DNA from 4 places in the Streptomyces sp. NPDC056628 genome. Region 2 is predicted to be linked to each of the others. Evidence: riboswitches for the same ligand, from Rfam matches in the RefSeq annotation. Region 2 holds a riboswitch; each other region holds the start of a gene.
The links. A riboswitch is a leader RNA that binds a small molecule or an ion and turns the genes downstream of it on or off. The one in region 2 is predicted to bind cobalamin.

Region 1: linked by a shared signal. The riboswitch ahead of ACFRAC_RS27735 (cobalamin biosynthesis protein) and the one ahead of ACFRAC_RS28360 (ABC transporter substrate-binding protein) in region 2 are both predicted to bind cobalamin.
Region 3: linked by a shared signal. The riboswitch ahead of ACFRAC_RS06970 ((2Fe-2S) ferredoxin domain-containing protein) and the one ahead of ACFRAC_RS28360 (ABC transporter substrate-binding protein) in region 2 are both predicted to bind cobalamin.
Region 4: linked by a shared signal. The riboswitch ahead of ACFRAC_RS10200 (ribonucleoside-diphosphate reductase subunit alpha) and the one ahead of ACFRAC_RS28360 (ABC transporter substrate-binding protein) in region 2 are both predicted to bind cobalamin.

Annotation. Positions count from the first base shown of each region.
Region 1 is NZ_JBHTWG010000029.1:28,869-32,068, forward strand. It holds gene ACFRAC_RS27725 (anion permease) at 1-642, shown strand, start outside; gene ACFRAC_RS27730 (hypothetical protein) at 680-901, shown strand; cobalamin riboswitch at 1,008-1,151, shown strand; gene ACFRAC_RS27735 (cobalamin biosynthesis protein) at 1,250-2,209, shown strand; gene ACFRAC_RS27740 (cobyric acid synthase) at 2,206-3,200, shown strand, end outside.
Region 2 is NZ_JBHTWG010000030.1:66,362-69,561, forward strand. It holds gene ACFRAC_RS28350 (GntR family transcriptional regulator) at 1-22, opposite strand, end outside; gene ACFRAC_RS28355 (hypothetical protein) at 15-809, opposite strand; cobalamin riboswitch at 1,790-1,911, shown strand; gene ACFRAC_RS28360 (ABC transporter substrate-binding protein) at 1,960-2,985, shown strand; gene ACFRAC_RS28365 (FecCD family ABC transporter permease) at 2,982-3,200, shown strand, end outside.
Region 3 is NZ_JBHTWG010000003.1:293,127-296,326, forward strand. It holds gene ACFRAC_RS06965 (methylmalonyl-CoA mutase family protein) at 1-1,626, opposite strand, end outside; cobalamin riboswitch at 1,768-1,945, shown strand; gene ACFRAC_RS06970 ((2Fe-2S) ferredoxin domain-containing protein) at 2,003-2,413, shown strand; gene ACFRAC_RS06975 (gamma-glutamyltransferase family protein) at 2,685-3,200, shown strand, end outside.
Region 4 is NZ_JBHTWG010000005.1:216,506-219,705, forward strand. It holds gene ACFRAC_RS10200 (ribonucleoside-diphosphate reductase subunit alpha) at 1-1,689, opposite strand, end outside; cobalamin riboswitch at 1,813-1,945, opposite strand; gene ACFRAC_RS10205 (GNAT family N-acetyltransferase) at 1,991-2,497, opposite strand; gene mctP (monocarboxylate uptake permease MctP) at 2,628-3,200, opposite strand, start outside.

The DNA of each region.
Region 1 (3,200 bases), on a different contig from region 2:
GGCATCATCACCCTCGCCCTCATCGCGGGCGGCGCCCTCGCCCCCGACTCGGACCCGCCCACCTGGGTCATCCTCTCCGCCGGCCTGGCCATCGCGCTCGGCACCTACCTGGGCGGCTGGCGGATCATCCGCACGATGGGCAAGGGCCTGACCGACCTCCAGCCGCAGCAGGGCTTCGCCGCCCAGACCAGCGCGGCGACGGTCATCCTGGCCTCTTCCCACCTCGGCTTCTCCCTGTCCACCACGCACTCCGTCTCCGGCTCCGTGATGGGCGCCGGTCTGGGCCGCAAGGGCGGCGTGGTCCGCTGGTCCACGGCCACCCGGATGTTCGTCGCCTGGGGCCTGACCCTGCCGGCCGCCGCGCTGGTCGCCGCGCTCGCCGAGTACGTGACGGGTCTCGGCAAGTGGGGCACCGCCGCCGTCGCGGTCTTCCTGGTCGCCTCCAGCGTCGCCATCTGGAAGATCTCCCGCCGCGAGGTCATCGACCACACCAACGTCACCGACTACGACGAGCCCGCCGGAGTGGTCACCACCGCCATGGCCGCCGTGACCCCGCCCCCCGCGGGCACGGTGACCGAGGACCTCGCGGTCACCCTCCCGGCACCGGCATCCGGACCCGAGCCCTCCAAGGCCTCCGTCTGACCTCCGGTCCTCCCTCCCGGCAACACAAGGAAGCAGCATGAAGATCGACTGGGCGTCCCTCGGCTCCGTCTTCGGTGTCAGTCTCGTCGTCACGGTGGCCCTGGTGGGCCTGTTCACCCTCGGCATCGCGGGCCTCTCGCGCCGCGAACGGGCGGTCGCACAGGGCGACTCGGCCGCGCTCGCGGTCACCGGCGCCTACGCGTGCTTCGCGGCGTGCACGGCGGCCGTGGCGTACGGCATCTATCTCATCGTGGCCTGACGTACGGCGCGCGACTCCTGAGGTGCGTGACGGGACACCGTCGCGCACCTTCGGTGTGTGTGGGCCTGCGCACACTCTCCCGTCGCAGGTCACAGGCAAGTTGACGGCCGTCGCGACCCATGGTGGACTTCCGGAGCCATCTACGGCGGCAGAAGAGGAAGCCGGTGCGAATCCGGCGCGGTCCCGCCACTGTCACCGGGGTAGTAACCCCCGGGAGCCAGGAACTCTCGCCGCCGGTCTCGTCGAACCAGGGCGTGGACACCCTGAGTGAGGACATCACGCGATGCTCGCCTGCCGCTCGTCACGCAGTACCGGACCCCTGTCCGACGCCACCACCGGCTGAACCCCATGCGTGCCGAACGCGTCTTCGCGTACGGCGCCGCCGCCGGACTCCTCGGTGACCTGCTGCTCGGCGATCCACGCCGTGGGCATCCGGTCGCCGCGTTCGGACGTGCCGCGGGCGCCGTGGAACGAGTGTTGTGGCGCGACCACCGCGCCTGGGGTGTGCTGCACACCGCCGTGTGCGCCGGTGGCGCCGTGGCGGCCGCCGCGCTGGGCGCACGTGCCGTGCGCCCCTCCCCCGCCGCCTCCGTCGCCCTGACCGGCGCCGTCACCTGGGCCGTCGTCGGCGGCACGTCGCTCGCCCGGGAGGCCCGGGCCGTCGGACGTGCCCTGGAGGCCGGCGACGTCGAGGCGGCGCGGGCGCGGCTGCCGCATCTGTGCGGCCGGGACCCGCAGGCGCTGGACGCCGACGGGATCGCGCGGGCGGTCGTGGAGTCCGTCGCCGAGAACACCTCGGACGCCGTGGTCGGCGCCCTGGTGTGGGGAGCCGTCGCCGGCGTGCCGGGCCTCGCCGGGTTCCGGGCCGTCAACACCCTCGACGCCATGGTCGGGCACCGCTCCCCCGAGTACCGCCGCTACGGCTGGGCCTCGGCCCGTCTCGACGACGTCGCCGGCTGGCCGGGTGCCCGGCTGACCGCCGCGCTGGCCGCCGTCGCCGGGGGCGACCCCCGGGGCGCCGTACGGGCCTGGCGCGCGGACGCCCACCGGCATCCCAGCCCCAACGCGGGCCCGGTGGAGGCGTCGTTCGCGGGCGCGCTCGGGGTGCGCCTCGGCGGGACGCTGGCGTACGGCGGGCGGGTGGAGCACCGGCCCGTGCTGAACGGCGCCGCCGGACGGGCCGTCCGGGTCGCCGACATCGAGCGGGCCGTGCGTCTCTCGCGGCGGGTGGGGGTGCTCGCCCTGGGCGTGTGCGCCGGGGCGCGGCTCCTGCTCGGGCGGCGCGGGGCGAGAGGACGTGCCTCGTGAAGGGCGGGCTGCTCGTCGCCGGCACGACCTCCGACGCCGGCAAGAGCGTCGTCACCGCCGGGATCTGCCGGTGGCTGGTGCGCCAGGGCGTGAAGGTCGCGCCCTTCAAGGCGCAGAACATGTCGCTGAACTCGTTCGTCACCCGCGAGGGCGCGGAGATCGGGCGGGCGCAGGCCATGCAGGCCCAGGCGTGCCGCGTCGAGCCGACCGCGCTGATGAACCCCGTCCTGCTGAAGCCGGGCGGGGACCAGAGCAGTCAGGTGGTGCTGCTGGGCAGGCCGGTGGGCGAGATGAGCGCGCGCGGCTACCACGGCGGACGGCAGCAGCGGCTGCTCGCCACCGTGCTGGACTCCCTCGCCGAACTGCGGGCCACGTACGACGCGGTGATCTGCGAAGGGGCCGGTTCCCCGGCCGAGATCAACCTGCGGCGCACCGACATCGTGAACATGGGGATCGCACGCGGCGCGGGGCTGCCCGTGCTGGTCGTGGGCGACATCGACCGGGGCGGTGTCTTCGCCTCGTTCTTCGGGACCGTGGCGCTGCTGTCCCGCGAGGACCAGGAGCTGGTCGCCGGCTTCCTCGTCAACAAGTTCCGCGGCGACGTCTCGCTCCTCGAACCCGGCCTCGACATGCTGCACGGCCTCACCGGACGGCGGACGTACGGCGTCCTGCCCTTCCGGCACGGACTCGGCATCGACGAGGAGGACGGCCTGCGAGTGTCGCTGCGCGGGGCGGTGCGCGAGTCCGAGGTGGCCGCCCCGGTCGGCGAGGACGTGCTGCGGGTCGCCGTGTGCGCGGTGCCGCTGATGTCCAACTTCACGGACGTCGACGCGCTCGCCGCCGAACCGGGCGTCGTCGTGCGGTTCGTGGACCGGCCGGAGGAACTGGCCGACGCCGACCTGGTGGTGGTGCCCGGCACCCGGGGCACCGTCCGCGCCCTGGCGTGGCTGCGGGAGCGGGGGCTCGCGCGGGCTCTGGTGCGCCGGGCCGC
Region 2 (3,200 bases):
CACGGACGGTGCGCTCACTCATCGTCGCCACTCCCCTCGTCCGCCACACCGTCGTCCACCGCCCGTGGCGCCACCACAGTGAGCAGGGACCATCCGAACGTGAACACACTCAGCAGACCCAGAGGGCAGATCACAACGATGGTGACCGCACCCAGCGGGCCCGCGCAGGGCCCGTCCATGAGCGCGACGAGAAGCATCAGTACGACGAGAAGCACCTGACACGACACCAGGAGTCCCCAGGCTCCCACAATGGCCCAGGCGCGGTCGCGACGCTGCCGGTGGTCGCCCGGCCCGAAGGCGATGCGGCGCAGCGCCCAGACACAGGCAGGGGTTGCGACCGCGAGGGCACCGAACATCGGGCCGCTGTAGTACAGCCCGGGCCACGGACCGACGGAGGCACGCACCCCGTCACAGGCAACCTCCATGACACGCCCCGCCCCGCCTGTCCGGTCACGGGCCGAGGAGGCTGTGACAGCGCCCATGACCAGCAGCGCGAGAAGAGAGCACGCCTCCAGCACGAGCAGGGGCGTCATGCGTGGCGGCACATGGTCGCGCACCAGGCGCGGAGCAAGACTGGCAGTGCGGACCGCTTCCTGAGGACGCAGAGTCAGGGCGTCACCTATCAGGACGCCTCCCACCGCGCACAGGCCGAACGCGGTGACGGCCAACACAAGAGGCGTGGTGATGTCGCCGCTCTCGATCGTGAGCAACTGCCGTGCGATCTCGATACCGATCGCCAGGCCGGACCATCGGGCGTAATGGTCGGCGTGGTCGAGGAACCGGGACTGGAGCGGGACGGTGTCGAGCACGTGAAGATCCCCCAAGGCACCTTGTACCAAACGATGGATACAAGATGCCCTGCTCCGAAAACTTGTGTCAAACCATCGACACAAGAAAGCACCGACACCTCCGCCAGACGAAACCCGCCTCGCGTCATCCACCAGCCCACCAAAGCCCCACTCCCCCAACCGAGCCCGCGAGACGAGGACCACCCCGGACACCGCCAACGGCGGCTGACCCCATGCCGACCTCGGCGACACGCAGACCCGAACCCGCCGTCCCCAGCCATGGGAGGGCGACGGCCAGGAGGACGCCGCGCATCGCGGCCGAGAAGCCGCCGATGCGCAAGCCGAGCACGCCCCTCGCCGCGAGCAATTCCGGGGTCCGACCGGGCCGCCGCGAACAGCGCGCACCCGCAGTCGAACACGACGGCGCTGAGTGCCAGGAGCAGGAGTCCGAACCATGTCGTTCGCAGGGTCGGGTACCCCCTGGGCAGCGTCACCAGCGGCCTGCCCCCCTCCGCCACGGGGGTCAATAGGCCCTATCCGGGGCACAGGGAGCCGACGGCGTGAGGCAGGAGCGAATTCGCGCGGCACCGTTGCAAGGCCGCGGGTTCATCCTCTTCGAAGCGCCGGAGCACGTCGTCCACCCGATGGCCCGGTGGGCGCGAGCCGCGTCCACGATGCGGTGCGGAACACCCCGGGGACGCCGCGACCGGCGCTGACGCCCGTACCGGAAACCGCCCAGGCGGTTCTGGACCAGCGGCACGGCTTCTCAGGGTGGACAGCGCGGCGAAGCTGCGGCGGATGGCCGAGGAGGCGGGGTTCGGCCGCGTGCAGGTCTTCGGCGGGTCCGACGGGCGCCCTTACGACGAGAACGCTGAACGACTCGCTCTCCGGGCCGTACGCGAAGCGTGAGCGAGGCATGGTGCGCGCGGCCGCGGTCCGCGCGCCCTTTTGCCGGCGCCGCGGGGAATCGTAAGATCACCTGGTCATCGCCGCGACGGGAGACAGGAAGCCGGTGCGAATCCGGCACGGTCCCGCCACTGTGACCGGGGAGCGCCCCTCCGACACGCCACTGCGCACCGCGCGGGAAGGCGGAGGAAGCGTCGATCCGGGAGTCAGGACACTGGTCCGTCGCGGGCCCGATCCGAGGAGCGCGGACTCCAGGAGGCTTCACGTGTCCCAGCTGTTCACCCCTGCCCGCACGCGCGGGTTTCTTCGTGCCACGGCTGCTGCCGTGGCTCTGTCGTCAGTGCTGCTGACCACGAGCTGCGGAGCGGCCGACGAGAGCGGCGGGGACGCGAAGGCGACCTCGGCCGTGCCCGAGGGTTTTCCAGTCACCATCGACAACTGCGGCGTGAAGACGACGTACGACAAGCCACCGTCACGGGTGGTCACCATCCACCAGCACCCGGCGGAACTCATGCTCGCCCTCGGCCTGAAGGATCGCATGGTCGGCACGGCCTTCCCCGACTCCGCGGTTCTGCCCGAGCTGAAGAAGGATTACGAGGCGGTTCCCGAACTGGCGCGGAAGGAACCGTCGTTCGAGAAGGTCCTGGATGCCGAACCCGAACTTGTCTACGGCGGCTACGGCAGCGCCTTCGCCGAGAAGGAGGGCCGCTCCCGCACAGCGTTCGCCGACGCGGGCATCGACACCTACCTCAACCGTGAGTACTGCGGCAAGAAGAAGGTGACGATGAAGGACACCTACGACGAGATCCGCACCATCGGCAAGATCTTCGGTGTCTCGGAGCGGGCCGACAAGCTGGTCACCGACCTCAAGGGCCGCGTCGGCAAGGCCGCAGGCACGGTCGAAGGCGAGCCCGAGGTGCCCGTCTTCGTCTACGACAGCGGCGACAAGGCCGCGTTCACCGCGGGCGGCAAGAGCCTGGGCACCGAGCTGATCCGCCTGGCCGGCGGCGAGAACGTCTTCGCCGACCTCGACGACGTCTTCGGCGATGTCTCCTGGGAGCAGGTCATCGAGCGCAAACCGGAGGTCATCGCCATCTACGACTACGCGGGTGCCGGAAGCGTCGAGCAGAAGAAGCGGTTCCTGCTGTCCCAGCCCGCGCTCGCCAACGTACCCGCTGTCAGGAACAAGCGGTTCGTCGTTCTGCCGCTGACCGCCACCCTGGTGGGAATCCGCTCGGCCTACGCGGTCGACGACCTGGCCCGCGGACTGCACCCCGAGAGCTTCCGGTGACCCGGACCGCCACCAGCACGTCCGCCGAGGGGAGGATCCAACCACGTAAGACCACCCAGCCAGGAGAGGGCCGCACACGGCTGGCCGTCACGCTGCTCGTACTCACCGCCCTGCTCGTCGTCTCCACCACTGCGGGACTTGCGGTCGGCTCCGTCCAGGTGCCACCCGGCCAGGTGTGGGGCATCGTGACGCACGCACTGGGTGCCGACTGGCAG
Region 3 (3,200 bases), on a different contig from region 2:
GTCGCTGGAGCACAGGCACGCCTCGGTGGCGCCGCTCTCCTCGAAGGTGCCCTCGGTGACGGGCTCGATGCCGCCGGCCTGGAACAGGTTCGAGGCGAAGGTCAGGCGCGTGGTGTGGGCCGCGGCCGGGCCGAGCGCGGCCAGGTAGATCCGCGGCCGGGCGCCGGTCGCGGCCAGATGCGCGTCGGACCGGGCGCGCAGCGCCTCGTACGCCTCGTCGCGGCGCACGCGCGGCAGGCCCCCGGACGGCGGCTCGGGCGCGGGCTCGCGCACCACGGGCTGCTCGGCGAGATACGGGAACTCGCTGACACCGGTGACCGGTTCGCGGCGCTTCGCCAGCTTGCCGGTGCGGGCCTCCCAGGTGGCGGCCAGGTCGTCCCGCAGCCGGCCCGAGCGCAGCGCGGCGGCCTGGCCGCCCGCCTGTTCGATCTGCTGGAAGAACTCCCAGCCCGCGTGGGCGAGTTCGTCCGTCAGCCGCTCCACGTACCAGGAGCCGCCCGCCGGGTCGATGACCCGGGCCAGGTGGGACTCCTCGATGAGGATGGTCGAGGTGTTGCGCGCGATGCGCCGCGCGAACGCGTCGGGCAGGCCCAGCGCGTGGTCGAAGGGCAGCACCGTCACCGAGTCGGCGCCGCCGACGCCGGCCGCGAGCGTGGCGACCGTCGTGCGCAGCATGTTCACCCACGGGTCGCGGCGCGTCATCATCACCGGCGAGGTGACGGCGTGCTGCACCTGGGCGCTGGGTGCCCCGGACACCTCGGTCACCCGCGCCCACAGGCGGCGCGCCGCCCGCAGCTTGGCGATGGTCAGGAACTGGTCGGCGGTGGCCGCGTAGCGGAACTCCAGCTGGGCGGCGGCCTGTTCGACCGTCAGGCCGGCCTCGGTGAGCTCGCGCAGATACGCCACACCGGTCGCCAGCGCGGAACCGAGCTCCTGCGCGGCCGAGCCGCCGGCCTCGTGGTACGGCAGGGCGTCCACGGTCAGCGCCCGCAGCCCCGGGTACTCCTCGGCGCACCGCCGGGCCAGCACGGCGGCCGGCGCGAACGGGAGGGACCTGCCGGTGCGGGCCTCGTGGCCGAGCGGGTCGGCGCCGAGGTTGCCGCGCGCCGCGTCCTTGGCGACGCCGCGCTCCGCGTACAGGTCCAGCAGGGCGTGCGCGGCGGCCTCCGTCGCGGCGCCCGCGTCCAGGACGACCGGGGCGAGGTCGAGGTAGACGCCGTCGAGGGCCCGGCCGAGGGAGGACACCGGGATGCCGGCGTCGCCGAGGACCAGCCAGAGCGAGGTGACGCCGTTCTCCAGGTCCGCCAGCACCACGCCGTCCGTGGCCGTGGTGTGCCGCTGCCGTACGTCCCAGCCGCCGGCCGTGCTGCCCTCGGGGCGCCCGCCCCGGACGAACGGGGCGAAGCCGGGCAGGCCGGGGTCGGGCGCGGCGTCGCGCGCGGTGTACAGGGGGCGGGAGCGCATCCCGTCCTCGAGTGGGGTGGACAGGGCGTCCTCGGCAGCCGTCCCCGACACGTCCTTGCCCGCCTTGCGCAGCACACCCTCCACCAGGTGTTGCCACTGCTCATGGGTTGCGTCAGGGAACTCGGCGGCCAGCGAGAGCCCGTCGTCAGGCAGGACCGTCATGCTCGGATGCTAGGTCAGATCGTCAAAGGAGCAGCAGGGGGCACGGCTGTGACCTTGCCCTCTTCCAGATTGTGACCTGCGTCTCCGCGCTCCTCCGGGGCCTGCGCGGGCACGGCGAAGGAGCGGCTCACGGCCCCGGCTTGATAGCCTCGCGGAGCTGGTCGAGCCCTTTGCGGGGCCAGGGAATCCGGTGCGAATCCGGAACTGACGCGCAGCGGTGAGGGGGACGGGCGGGGCAGGCACGCCACTGGGAGACCGGGAAGGCGCCCCGCCGGGACGAACCCGAGTCCGAAGACCTGCCGGCACCTCCGCGCCCCCGGGCGGGGAAGTCCTCCGCAGGCCGGCTCCGCGTACGAGCCCCGACCCGAAGGCAGTCATGCCCGTACTCCCGCCCCCGCCGTCGTCCGAGCCGCCGCTCCCGGACCGGCGCCCCCCGTCCACGCCCTGCCGGGTCGTGCTCTGCCGCGACTGCTGCTGCGGCAGCCCGAAGGTGACCGGTGTCGACCATGCCCGCCAGGCGGCCCGGCTGAGGGAGAGCGTGCCCGTGCGCGTCTCGGACTGCCTCGACGTCTGCGACCACGCCAACGTGGTCGTCGTCCAGCCCTCCGCCGCGGCGCGGGCGGCGGGCGCCCGCCCGGTCTGGCTCGGCCTCGTCAACGATCCGGACGCCACCGAGGACGTCATCGCCTGGGTCCGGGCAGGCGGCCCCGGCGTCGCCCCCTGCCCCGAGATCCTCGGCCTCCACACCTTCCCCCCGCCCCCGTCCCGCGCCCCCCGGAACGACTGACCGTCAGCAAGGTCGTCGTCACCTCCACCGCCGGGCGCGTGCCGCCGGCCGTGCTGCCCCTCCCGCACACACGGGCCCCCAGGAGGGTCGGTGATCGGGACCCGTACAGCCGCAGCGGCCTGACCGGGCCGGGCGGCCTGATCCGGCCCGCCCGACCTCCACACCTTCACGCCACCCTCGCTCCACACCCCCATGAACGGTTGAACATCGAACGGGCGGTCACGGAAGATCGGACGGACCCGTCCGCGCCGACCGCGAGGTGACGCCCGCCATGTTCACCACCCGTCCCACCCTCCAGGGCACCTTCGGCATGGTGTCCTCCACGCACTGGCTGGCCTCGCAGTCCGCGATGGCGGTCCTGGAGCGCGGCGGCAACGCCTACGACGCCGCCGTGGCCGGCGCGTTCGTGCTGCACGTCGTCGAACCGCACCTGAACGGGCCGGCCGGCGAGGTGCCGATCCTCCTCGCCCCGGCGGGCGGCGAGGTGCGGGTGCTGTGCGGCCAGGGCGTCGCCCCCGCGGGCGCGACCGTCCCCCACTACCGGGGCCTCGGCCTGGACCTCGTCCCCGGCACCGGACCGCTGGCCGCCGCCGTGCCCGGCGCCTTCGACGCCTGGATGGTCCTGCTGCGCGACCACGGCACCCTGGCACCCGCCGACGTCCTGGAGTACGCCATCGGCTACGCCGAGCAAGGACACGCGCCCGTGGAGCGCGTCGGCGAGACCGTCGAGACGGTGCGCGAACTCTTCGAGACCGAGTGGACCTCCTCCGCCGAGGTGTACCTGCCG
Region 4 (3,200 bases), on a different contig from region 2:
CTTCTCCCAGGCGGGCAGCGGGCCGTCGCGCTCGGCGAGGTCGGCGGACGCCTCGTACGCGGCGAGCATGACGCGCTCGGCGATCCGGGTGGACAGCGCCTTGGCCTCGGGGGAGTCGAAGGGCAGCCGCAGCTGGAAGAGGACGTCCTGCAGGCCCATCGCGCCCAGGCCCACCGGACGCCAGCGGGCGTTGGAGCGGCCGGCCTGCTCGGTCGGGTAGAAGTTGATGTCCACGACCCGGTCGAGGAAGGTGACGGCCGTGCGGACCGTCTCGTCCAGGCGCTCCCAGTCGATGTCACCGTCGCGCACGAAGGCGCCGAGGTTGACCGAGCCGAGGTTGCAGACCGCCGTCTCCCCGTCGTCCGTGATCTCCAGGATCTCGGTGCACAGGTTGGAGGAGTGCACGACGTGCCCGGGCAGGGCGGTCTGGTTGGCGGTCCGGTTGGCGGCGTCCTTGAAGGTCATCCAGCCGTTGCCGGTCTGCGCGAGGGTGCGCATCATACGGCCGTACAGCTCACGGGCCGGGAGGGCCTTGCGCGCCAGCCCCGCGCGCTCCGCCTCGCGGTACGCCGCGTCGAACTCCTCGCCCCACAGGTCGACCAGTTCGGGCACGTCGGCGGGGGAGAACAGGCTCCATGGCCCGTCGGCCTCGACCCGGCGCATGAACTCGTCCGGGACCCAGTGCGCGAGGTTCAGGTTGTGTGTACGGCGGGCGTCCTCACCGGTGTTGTCCCGCAGCTCCAGGAACTCCTCGATGTCGGAGTGCCAGGTCTCCAGGTAGACCGCGGCGGCGCCCTTGCGCCGGCCGCCCTGGTTCACGGCGGCGACCGAGGCGTCCAGCGTCTTCAGGAACGGCACGATGCCGTTGGAGTGCCCGTTCGTCCCCCGGATCAGCGAACCCCGGGCACGGACGCGGGAGTACGACAGACCGATGCCGCCCGCGTGCTTGGAGAGGCGCGCGACCTGGTGGTAGCGGTCGTAGATCGAGTCCAGCTCGTCCTTGGGGGAGTCCAGGAGGTAGCACGACGACATCTGGGGGTGCCGGGTGCCGGAGTTGAAGAGGGTGGGGGAGGACGGCAGGTACTCCAGGCGGCTCATCAGCCGGTAGAGCGCGGCGACCTCGTCCACCGCCCCGGCGGTGTCGTCGGCGGCGAGACCGGCGGCGACGCGCAGCAGGAAGTGCTGGGGCGTCTCGATCACCTTGCGGGTGTGCGGGTGCCGCAGCAGGTAGCGGCTGTGGAGGGTGCGCAGACCGAAGTAGCCGAACCGGTCGTCGGCGGCGGGGTCGACGAGCGCGTCGAGCCGGGCGGCGTGCGTCCGGGCGAACGCGGCCGTCCGGTCGGCGACGAGGCCCTCGCGGTGCCCGGTCGCGACCGACTCGGTGAAGGTCGTCACGCCCTGCGAGGCCGCCTCGGCGGCGATGGAGCGGGTGAGCAGCCGCGCGGCCAGCCTGCTGTACGCGGGGTCCTCGGAGATGAGCCCGGCCGCCGCCTCGGTGGCGAGCTCGCGCAGCTCCGTCTCGTCGGCCCGGGCGGACCGGCCGCGCAGCGCGGCGGCGGCGACCCGGCCGGGGTCGGCGTCGGGGAGGTCGGCGGTCAGCTCGGTCAGGGTCCGCAACAGCGCGGCACCGGGACCCTCGTTCTCCGGTTCGGCCGCCGCTGAGGCCGGTTCGGCTGGCGCGATGGTCACGTGAGGCTCTCCCTCGCTCGGCACGGGGCCTTGCGGAGGCAGGGGGCAGCTCACGAGCGCACGGGGCGTCGCGTCCACCGGCCCATTCCACGAGGCCCGGACGTCGGAGCGCACCGGCCAGGGTGGCCGGGACGCACTGCCGGCAGGTCCTCGGACTGACGATGTGCACGCGACATGCACAAGTACACCGTTGCGGGACAGTTCCGGATTCGCACCGGATTCCCCTGCGGCGACAGCGAGCATGAGCATACATCTTGTGCTCGCCTGCCGCGCCACCCCTAGATGTTGTGGCGGACTGGTGTCAGAGCGTCAACTCATAGGTGAGGAGCATGAGGTCGGTCAGCTCCGGCAGGGGGTTCCAGTCCCGGTCCGGAGTGCGGACGAAGCCCATGCGCTCGTAGAGGCGGTGGGCGGAGCGCATGGTGGGCTGGGAGGAGAGGATCACCCGCACACAGCCCTCCGTGGCGCGGGCACGGTCGACGCAGGCGCGGACCAGCGCCTCGCCGGCGCCACGGCCCCGGGCCGCGTGGTCGACGGCGAGCATACGGATCTCCGCCTCGCCGCGGCGGGCCAGATCGGCCATCGGGCCGCCGTCCGGGACGAAGGTCACGCCGCCGAGGACGCGGTCGTGCTCGACGGCCACGAGCACCTGTGCGGCGGCCGCGCGCTTGGCCACGTCCTTGAGCTCGCCGAGGTAGTCGTCGCTCTCGCCGAAGTCGAGGAAGCCGTCCTGGAGATAGGCCCGTGCGGTGATCTCGCCGAGGATGCCGTACTCGCCGGGGTCCGCCTGCCGGATCACGATGTCCATACGGACGAGTCTGCCGTAGGGCGTGTCCCGCCGGTCGGGCCGGGCCCCCCGGCATCATCGACACGACAACCCCCGCGCACACGGCGGCGGGCCGCCGGATTTCTCCGACGGCCCGCCGTGTGCCGGTGGTTCAGTGGGCGGAGCCCGCCGTGGCCGGCGGCAGCTCCACCTGGACGCCGGGGTCGCCCGCGTCCGCCGTGTAGTCCTGCGGCTTCGTCTCGTCGACGCCCTCGGGGGCCTTCGCGGCCCTCAGGACGAAGGTCAGGACGACCGTGACCAGCACATTGAGCACGAACGCCGTCAGACCGATGTAGCCGATCTCACCGATGCCCGGGATCTCCTTGGCCGAGCCGCCGAAGTGCGGCTGGGTCGGGGACGCCACCCCGTACGCGGCGACCGTGCCGTAGATCATGCCGACCGCCCAGCCGGCCAGCAGCGCCCAGCGGTGGAACCAGCGGGTGAACAGGCCGCCGACCAGGGCCGGGAAGGTCTGCAGGATCCAGATGCCGCCCAGCAGCTGGAAGTTGATGGCGACCGTCTTGTCCATGGTGAGGACGAAGACCAGCGCGCCCACCTTCACCAGGAGGGACACGATCTTGGAGACCTTGGTCTCCTGGGCGGGCGTGGCGTCGGGTTTGATGAAGTCCTTGTAGATGTTGCGGGTGAACAGGTTCGCCGCCGCGATGGACATGATCGCCGCCGG